2 regions of the Rhodococcus sp. F64268 genome follow, and region 1 is predicted to be linked to the other one. Evidence: riboswitches for the same ligand, from Rfam matches in the RefSeq annotation. Region 1 holds a riboswitch; the other holds the start of a gene.
The links. Region 1 has a riboswitch for cyclic di-AMP ahead of MWU77_RS01450 (transglycosylase family protein). Riboswitches for the same ligand answer to the same signal wherever they lie in the genome.
Positions count from the first base shown of each region.

Region 2: another riboswitch for cyclic di-AMP. It lies ahead of MWU77_RS19325 (C40 family peptidase); the one in region 1 lies ahead of MWU77_RS01450 (transglycosylase family protein).

Region 1 is NZ_JALKAI010000001.1:316,336-320,750, reverse strand. It holds gene MWU77_RS24590 (cold-shock protein) at 44-454, opposite strand; gene MWU77_RS01460 (hypothetical protein) at 607-849, shown strand; gene MWU77_RS01455 (YccF domain-containing protein) at 846-1,238, shown strand; cyclic di-AMP (ydaO/yuaA leader) riboswitch at 1,457-1,700, shown strand; gene MWU77_RS01450 (transglycosylase family protein) at 1,710-2,297, shown strand; gene MWU77_RS01445 (hypothetical protein) at 2,399-2,587, opposite strand; gene MWU77_RS01440 (helicase-associated domain-containing protein) at 2,648-4,415, shown strand, end outside.
Region 2 is NZ_JALKAI010000008.1:236,823-241,237, forward strand. It holds gene MWU77_RS19315 (hypothetical protein) at 1-389, opposite strand, end outside; gene MWU77_RS19320 (C40 family peptidase) at 462-1,508, opposite strand; gene MWU77_RS19325 (C40 family peptidase) at 1,693-2,265, opposite strand; cyclic di-AMP (ydaO/yuaA leader) riboswitch at 2,281-2,443, opposite strand; gene MWU77_RS19330 (DEDD exonuclease domain-containing protein) at 2,894-4,415, shown strand, end outside.

The DNA of each region.
Region 1 (4,415 bases):
TCGATCGGATACGGCATTCGACGTTTCTGACCTCGCGGTCCGCTCAGTGATCGAGTTCGCGCGCGATGGCGCGCATGACCTCGGAGATCCGCTGTCCCGCCTTGCGGTCCGGGTAGCGTCCACGCTGGAGGTCGGGCTGGACCGCGACTTCGAGAAGCTTGATCATGTCCTCGACCATGCCGTGCAGTTCGTCGGGCGAGCGTCGCTCACGCGCCGGTGCCTCGCGCCGTCCGGCCTGTTGCCGCAGCGACGGCTTCTCGAGCAATTCGACCTTGAGCGCCTGCGGTCCGCGACGACCGACCGCCATTCCGAATTCGACGCGCTGGCCCGCTTTGAGGCTCTCGACACCCTCGGGGAGCGCCGACGCGCGAACATAGACGTCCTCGCCTTCATCCTGAGACAGGAAGCCGAAGCCCTTCTCGACGTCGTACCATTTCACCTTGCCGGTCGGCACCGCGCTCACCTGCTCCTGGACGGCCGTGCCCGTGGGCACGATATGGACATGCAAAACAACGCGCCCCAAACTCATCGAGCGGGACGCGCAGACGCATTCAGTGTACCCCGGCGCACATTCCGCCCCCGACTGCCGGCGACTACCGTGGACACGTGGGTAACTCTTCTTCCGATTCAGCTCGTGCACCCCGTCGGGGCCTGCTCAACGCCGCCATCGCGTGCTTCCTGGTGGGCATCGTGGCAGTGGTCGCAATCTTCCTGACACCGATCGTCACCGACGGCAAGCCGGGTCTCGTCCTGTTCCTACTCACTCTCGCGTGGCCGCTGGGCTTCGCGTTGGCAATCGCGTTCGCGCTGCAGTCAGGTCGGCGCTCGAAGGGCGGTAACGGTTCATGAGGGTCGTTCTCAACATCATCTGGCTGATCTTCGGCGGCCTGTGGCTGGCGCTCGGGTACTTCCTCGCGGGGATCATCTGCTGCATCCTCATCATCACCATCCCGTTCGGTATCGCCGCCTTCCGCATCGGCGTGTACGCACTGTGGCCGTTCGGTAAGACGACAGTCGACAAGCCGACCGCGGGGGCAGGTTCCCTGATCGGGAATGTGATCTGGATCGTGGTGGCAGGCATCTGGCTGGCGCTCGGGCACATCGCGACGGCGATCGCGATGGCCATCACGATCATCGGCATTCCGCTCGCGATTGCGAACCTCAAGATGATCCCGATCTCCCTGATGCCGCTCGGAAAAGACATCGTTTCCGTCGACTCACGCCCGACATACCTGTGACCTTAATCACATAACGAGCTGATAACAAGGCGGGCTCGAAACGGCAGAGACGGTCTACTCGCGCGACTACCAGCGAGTTCTCTCGAGCATCGCCCCAGCACAGCCTCGACTGCGCGACCGGTCGCGCGTTATCAATTGGTGACACTCGCCCACCCGAACCGTTACCGTCGTCTTCGGTCGAACCGCCTGGTCCGACCAACCCGGGCCCGCCGCGCCAAATTCCTGTCCCGCGGAAGTCCGGTTATCCCGACGAACGATCCACAAAGGGACAGGAAACGGGGGACCCAACCGGTCTCCCTCGGAAGCACCCGGCCCCCGCCGGACGCTTCCCCGGAGGCCCGGCCCGCCGCTCACGCGACAGGCCTTGGGGTGAAGCCGGAACGCTCGACGAGCGCAACGGCCGGACTACCTCTTCAGTCCGAACCCGACAGCTGACCTCGTAGGCGCGTACGGAGAGGAAACGGAACCGACATGAGCGGACGCCATCGCAAGCCCACCAACACCGGCCGGACCGTCGCGAAGTTCGCGCTGACCGGCGCCGTCCTCGGCGTCACGGGTGTCGCCTTCAGCGGCACCGCCGCGGCAGCACCCGATTCCGATTGGGACCGCCTCGCACAGTGCGAGTCCGGCGGCAACTGGGCCATCGCCACCGGCAACGGCTACCACGGCGGCCTTCAGTTCTCGCCGAGCACCTGGAACGCCTACGGCGGCCAGGAATACGCGCCCACCGCAAACCAGGCCAGCCGCGACCAGCAGATCGTCGTCGCCGAGCGTGTCCTCGCGGGCCAGGGCTGGGGCGCATGGCCGTCCTGCTCCTCGAGCCTCGGACTGTCCAGCGCTCCGACTCAGCGTGAGGCCCCCAGCGCCCCCGCTCAGTCCACCCCCGCGCCGGTCACCGAGAACCGTGCGGTTCCGCAGCTCGCCGAGGTTCCGGAGCTGCCCGCCGAGGCCCAGGGCATCATCGACGGCTTCGAGCAGGGTGTCGACGCCCTGCAGGCCGCCGGTATCGCGCTCGACCCGGCCGTCCTCGACGCAGTCCGCGCAGTTCTGCCCCAGTAGGCAGCACACAGCGACACAAACTGAAGAACCCCGCACCGGATCGGTGCGGGGTTCTTGTTGTCGGGAGTCCGGCAGTCGAGGAAGTCTCGATATCGAGGAACTCAGCGGTTGATGACGGTACGCGGGTGCGTGTACGGAAGCTCGTCCGCCGGGACCGGGAACACGGCGTCCTCGCCGTACGGGGAGAGCGGACCCGAACGCGTCGACGACAGTTCGGTGACCGCGTGGTCACCGTCTGCCAACTCCGGCCATCCGCGATCGACGTAGAGGTTCTTCGATTTGTCAGCCATGACGCTCATTTTGGCAGGTGAGTTCGTCTCAGGCCATCCCAGGTGCCTAATCTGGAGCGGATGACACCCACCACGCCCGCCCCCGACACCGGATCGGACTCTCTTGCCCGGTGGCTGTCCGATCGCCGCGACACGGAACTCGTCGAGCTTCTGCGCTCGCGACCGGACCTGGTGGTGCCCCCACCCGCGTCCATGGGCGTGCTTGCGAACCGCGCACGTCAGCGCGCGTCGGTGTTCCGCGCAGCGAACGACTTCACGACCGCCGAGTTCGGAATCATCGAGGCACTTGCCCGTCTCGGGGCCGTAGATGAGGCGGTGGCCCGGAAAACTCTCGTCGATGATCTGCGGGGACGGATCACCGCCAAGGCCGTCGATCGGATTCTCGACCGGCTGCGTTCCGTCCTGCTGGTGTGGGACACACCCGAGGGTCTGCGTCTGGTTGCGGCTGCCGTGGAAGCGGTGCCGTGGCGGGTCGGGCGCACCCCCGAGACGGACGCGTTCACCCGCGAGGAACTCGACGTCGTCCTCGCCGAACTCGACCCCGCGCAGCGCGGAATCCTCGACACCCTGGCACGCACGTCACCCATCGGGCGTACCCGCGACGCCGCTCCTGGCTCCGACGAGACGCGGCCCGTCCAGAGGCTGCTGGCATCCGGGTTGCTCACCCGCATCGACGACGAGACGGTCGAACTTCCTCACAAGGTCGGGCAAGCGCTACGGGGCGAAGCACCGTTCGATCCGGCATCGCTGCTCGCTCCGAGCGTCGAGGCAGGCACCAAGGCTGCCACCGACACGAACAGCACCGCAGCAGGGGCCGCCCTCGAGCTGCTGCGTCACTGCGAGGACCTGGTCACCGCACTGGGCCGACAACCCGCTCCCGCTCTGCGTTCCGGTGGCCTCGGGGTTCGCGAACTCCACCGACTGGCGAAGGCACTGGACCTCACCGACGACCACACCGCATTGCTCGTCGAGGTACTCGCGGCTGCGGGACTCATCGCACGCGGAAATCCCGACCCCGCCCCATCGGGCGACATCGACGACTACTGGGCTCCCACCACCTCGGCGGACGGATGGCTCACCGCGAACACCGCGCATCGTTGGGCGGTGCTCGCCGGCGCGTGGCTCGACGCACCACGACGGCCCTGGTTGATCGGGCGCCGGGATCAGAACGACAAGCCGATCGCAGCCCTGTCCGCGGAGGTGAACTCCCCGACCGCGGCCTACGACCGCAGACTGCTCCTCGAAGTCCTTGCCGACCACGTCGCGCCGACCACCGCCGAGGTGCAGGCCATTGCCGCATGGCGGCGGCCGCGGTCGGCAGGTCACTTCGGCCACGAGACGGTGTCCGAGACGATTCGCGAGGCCACCGCACTCGCACTGGTCGCTCACGGCAGCCTCGGCTCACCGGGCAAGGCGCTGCTCCACGGCGGCGACGCCGAGGCGGAGATGGCGAACGCACTCCCCGATCCTGTCGACTACGTCCTCGTCCAGGCCGACCTCACCGTCGTCGCTCCGGGTCCGCTCGTCGCAGAACTGGCCGGGCGGGTCGCACTCGTCGCCGACGTCGAATCGGCCGGTGCCGCCACCGTCTACCGGATCAGTGAGGGCAGTGTGCGCCGCGCGCTCGACGCGGGCCTGGGTGCCGGTGATCTGCACGCCCTGTTCTCGGCCCATTCGCGCACACCCGTCCCCCAGTCCCTGACCTACCTGATCGACGACGTGGCACGGCGCCACGGTCGTCTGCGTGCCGGCATCGCGTCGTCGTTCGTGCGCGCCGACGATCCGGCACTTCTCGCAGAAGTGCTCGCGGCACCGGTCGCGGCGACGT
Region 2 (4,415 bases), on a different contig from region 1:
CGTACGGGGTCGCCTCCGAACCGGTCGCTCACCTCACCGGGAACACCGACTGTCGGTTCGGCGCCGAGTTCGTATCCGAAATCGGCCAACGGCACGCTGCGAAGCGCCCGGGCACGGTCGACCTCCGCCTCGAGCAACTCGGGACCGGTACCGGTACCGGTGTCGACAATCCCGGCGAATGCTGCACGGTCGTCGGTACGTACGGCTTCCGCCCAGGAATCGAGAAGCGCTTGCAACTCCACACGGACGGCGGATTCGGATTGCTCATCTGCGTCGAGGTCGACGAACAGCACTCCGACTGTCGTCGCCGCAACCACGAGGGCGGCGAGCCCGATCCATTCCCACGGCAGTCGACGACGGATTCGGGGCAGGGTCTCCGGCGCGGGCACGGCGGCAAGTGTATGCGGCGTCTCCCGCCATGCTCTGTGCCGACTGTCGTGTCGGTAGGTCTCCGGAGACGGTCAGTAGCGCCGCGCACTGTGGAACGGGAAGCTGTCCATCGACTGCACCTTGACGGGGACACCGAACGTGGAGGCATGCACGATGTTTCCATCCCCCGCATAGATGCCTACGTGGGAGGCGTCGTTGTAGAAGATGATGACGTCGCCGGGCTGGAGGTTCTCGCGCGAGACCGGCGTTCCGCCCTGAGCTTGCGCTTGACTTGATCGCGGCACGGTCTTTCCGACCTGCTGGTACGCCCAGACCACGAGTCCGGAGCAGTCGAACTGGTCGGGTCCGGTGGCTCCCCACACATAGGGGTCGCCGATCCGGGTGAGTGCGGCTCGAAGGGCTCCCGCGCCGTTGCCGGGGATGAGGTGCTGCATGATGCGGTCGGCGTCGAGACCGGGTGGGAACGGGGTCCCTGCGAGGATCGACTTCTCCTCGTCGCTCAGGTTGTCGAAGGCCTCGAGAACAGCGGCGATCTGTACTTCGAGTTCGGTTTCCTGACGCTGGAGGTCGTCGCGCAGCGTCTGCGCCTGTTCGGCTGCAACGCGCGCGGCTTCGGCCGAGTCCTGAGATGCCGACGCGGCGGCCACTGCTGCGTCGGTCGCCCGGCGGAACCCTTCGATCTCACGATCGGTCTGCGCGCCGAGGACGTCGAGCATCACCATCTGGTCGAGCAACTGCTGGGGCGAGTCGCTGACCATCACGGCGAAGAGACGATTGGTGCGCGAACCTCGGTAGTTGGCCTGGGCGAGCTTGTCGACAGTGGGTTTGAAGCGGGCCACTTCGGCCTGAGCTACGGCGAGCGCGTCGCGATCGGCGGCGGCACGAGCATCGAGGTCGCGCTGCTCCGCGAGCCGGGCTTCCAGTTCGACCCCTGCGTGGTGCAGCGCTTCGGTGGCCTGCTCGGACCGACGTGACAGGTCGGCGAGATGCTCGAGTTTGGCGGTGGGACTGTCGCCGATGGGGTCGGCCACGGCCGGCGCGGAGGTCAGAGCAAGGAGGAGAAGTACCCATGCGGTGAGAGCAGTGCGAACGGACCGTCTGACGGGAACGGAGAACACGACGCTTGTCTTCCTTTCGCAAAGATCTCGATCAGGTTACGGAACCGTATAGCTTCGTGTCTACCCACGGGTAGCGCATCGCAATTCGTTATTTGCGGTGTTCGCCACCATAGGCCGCACCCGTCAATGAAGTGAGGGTGGACCGGTAGCCACCGATCCACCCTCACAAGGCACTGCTCGTCGATCAGAAACGGCGAGCGCCGTCCACAGGCATCGAGTCCAGCGGAGCGACCTTCACCGGCTGGCTCGAGGTCGAGGCGTGCACGATGTTGCCGTTGCCGATGTAGATACCGGTGTGGCTGCCGCCGTAGAAGGAGACGACGTCGCCGGGCTGCAGCGCACCGACCGACACAGCCTGACCCGCAGTGGCCTGCTGGTAGCTCGTACGCGGGACACTGAGTCCGACCTGCTGGTACGCCCACTGCACAAGACCCGAGCAGTCGAACGCGTTCGGGCCGGTGGCGCCGTAGACGTACGGAGAGCCGACTTTGCTGAGCGCGGCGTCGGCTGCCCGCTGACCGACCGAACTGAACGGCGCGGTGAACGGGGCGGCGGGGGCGGCTTCAGGAGCAGGCGGAATGAGGTTGGTGACCTCCGGAGGCAGGGTCACACCTGCGGGAAGTTCGAAAGTGCCGACACCGGGGATGGTGACGGGCTCTGCCATCGCCGGTCCGGCGGTGACGGTGATTGCACCGAGCGCGAGGGCACCGGCGACGAGGGCGCGACGCACTGCACGCTTGTTGTTCTGCGAGACCACGAGGGGTTGTTCTCCAATTCTTCCGTTCACCCGCCGACCGAGTTAGCTGACGGATTCGGGCCGGAAGATCAGCCCTACCCCTCGCCGCGAGTGCGACGGAAGGGATTCACCCCAGTAACACGTGTGGGTCCCCGGCTCGGACGCTCATGTCGAGCGGCCGATTAGGCGGTTACCTAGCGGCTCCGACCCTCGGGAGTGGGCCGGACGAACTATTCCGCTTGGTCTCAGGAAGGTTACGAAACTGCATCACCGAGGCCAACCCGAACTCGCCGAAAATGCGCATTAAGTCTGTTTCGCGCGGTTTGGGACTCGAATTGGGCCACATTGATAACAACCCGATAACGGCACTGAGGGTCACTATCCTCGGGTGTCGGCCCGATCCGGATGGCCCACGCGAACAGTCTGCACACCGCCGTAACTCATCCCAGCTCAGAGCGTCTCGCAACCTCTTTGCAGCCCCCGAAGCGACCACGCGAACACAGTACGGCGACCGCCTCCCGCCCCGAAGGCAGCGCCTCGCAGACACCGATCCGATCCACCCCCTCCAGGCGTCCTGTGATCCTCGTCTCATCGGTGCCGGAAAGTCCGGTTTCCGTGGGTGTCGGAGGCGGTTTCTACCCTCATGCGCATGACGTCGTCCCCTACCGCCTCCGACACCGTCCACGGTGTCCAACTCAGTTTCGACGAGCTCGACACTCCCCTCCGCGACACCACCTTCGTCGTGGTCGATCTCGAGACCACCGGTGGACGCTCCGGCGACGACGCCATCACGGAGATCGGCGCAGTGAAGGTGCGCGGCGGTGAAGTCCTCGGCGAGTTCGCGACCCTGGTCGACCCAGGCCGGTCCATCCCTCCCGAGATCGTCCGCCTCACAGGTATCACCACGGCGATGGTCTATCAGGCGCCACGCATCGAGGAAGTGCTTCCCGCCTTCCTCGAATTCGCCACCGGTTCGGTCCTCGTAGCGCACAACGCCGGGTTCGACACCGGTTTCCTCCGCGCCGCGGCCGCCCAGTGCGATGTTCCGTGGCCGCGGTTCCCCGTCGTCTGCACCGTCAAACTGGCCCGGCGGGTCCTCGGGCGCGACGAGGCACCCTCGGTGAAACTCTCTGCACTCGCCGAACTGTTCCGCGTCTCGACACGGCCCACACACCGCGCACTGGACGACGCGCGCGCAACCGTCGACGTCCTGCACGCCCTCATCGAGCGCGTCGGCAACCAGGGGGTCCACAGCCTCACCGAACTACGCGACTACCTCCCCGCCGTCACGGCGGAACAGCGTGCCAAACGCACCCTCGCCGCACATCTGCCACAGCGCCCCGGCGTGTACCTGTTCCGGGGCCCCTCGGACGAGGCACTCTATATCGGCACGGCCGTAGATCTACGTCGTCGTGTCCGCAGCTACTTCACGGGTTCGGAAACCCGACCGCGTCTACGCGAGATGGTCGCGCTGACGACTCGCATCGACCACGTCGAATGCGCGCACGGCCTCGAAGCCGGGGTTCGCGAACTCCGGCTCATCGCCGCCCACACGCCCCCATACAATCGACGTTCCAAATACCCCACCCGTGGGTGGTGGATCACGCTCACCGACGAACCGTTTCCACGCCTGGCGATCTCGCGGACGCCCTCGCCCGACGCACTCGGCCCGTTCTCCGTCCGGAACAGTGCCGCCGATGTGGCGGCGACCCTTGCCGAATTCACCGGACTACGCACCTGCACCCGCCGGATCGGCCGTTCCGCTCGCCACGGCGACCGCTGCCGACCCGACGCCGTCGGCGCCTGCTCGGCAGCCTCCTTCGGGCCGCAGAGCCCCGAGGAGTACTCCGCTCAGGTTCTGCGGGCACGTGCGCTCCTGCGTGGCCAGGATGCCTCCTCTATCGCGCAGGCCCACGAACGCATCGACGAGTTGGCAGGCAAGGAACTGTTCGAGAACGCGGCACGGCTACGCGACCGCACTGCCGACGCGATCCGTGCGCTACGACGCACGCAGCGCCTCGCGGCACTCGCAGCCATCGACGAATTGATCGCTGCCCGCCCGCGCCCCGAAGGCGGGTGGGATTTCGCAGTGGTGCGCTCCGGCCGGCTCGCGTCGGCGGGTGTTGCGGAACGCGGCGTACGACCCATGCCGGTCGTCGAAGCGATCGCTG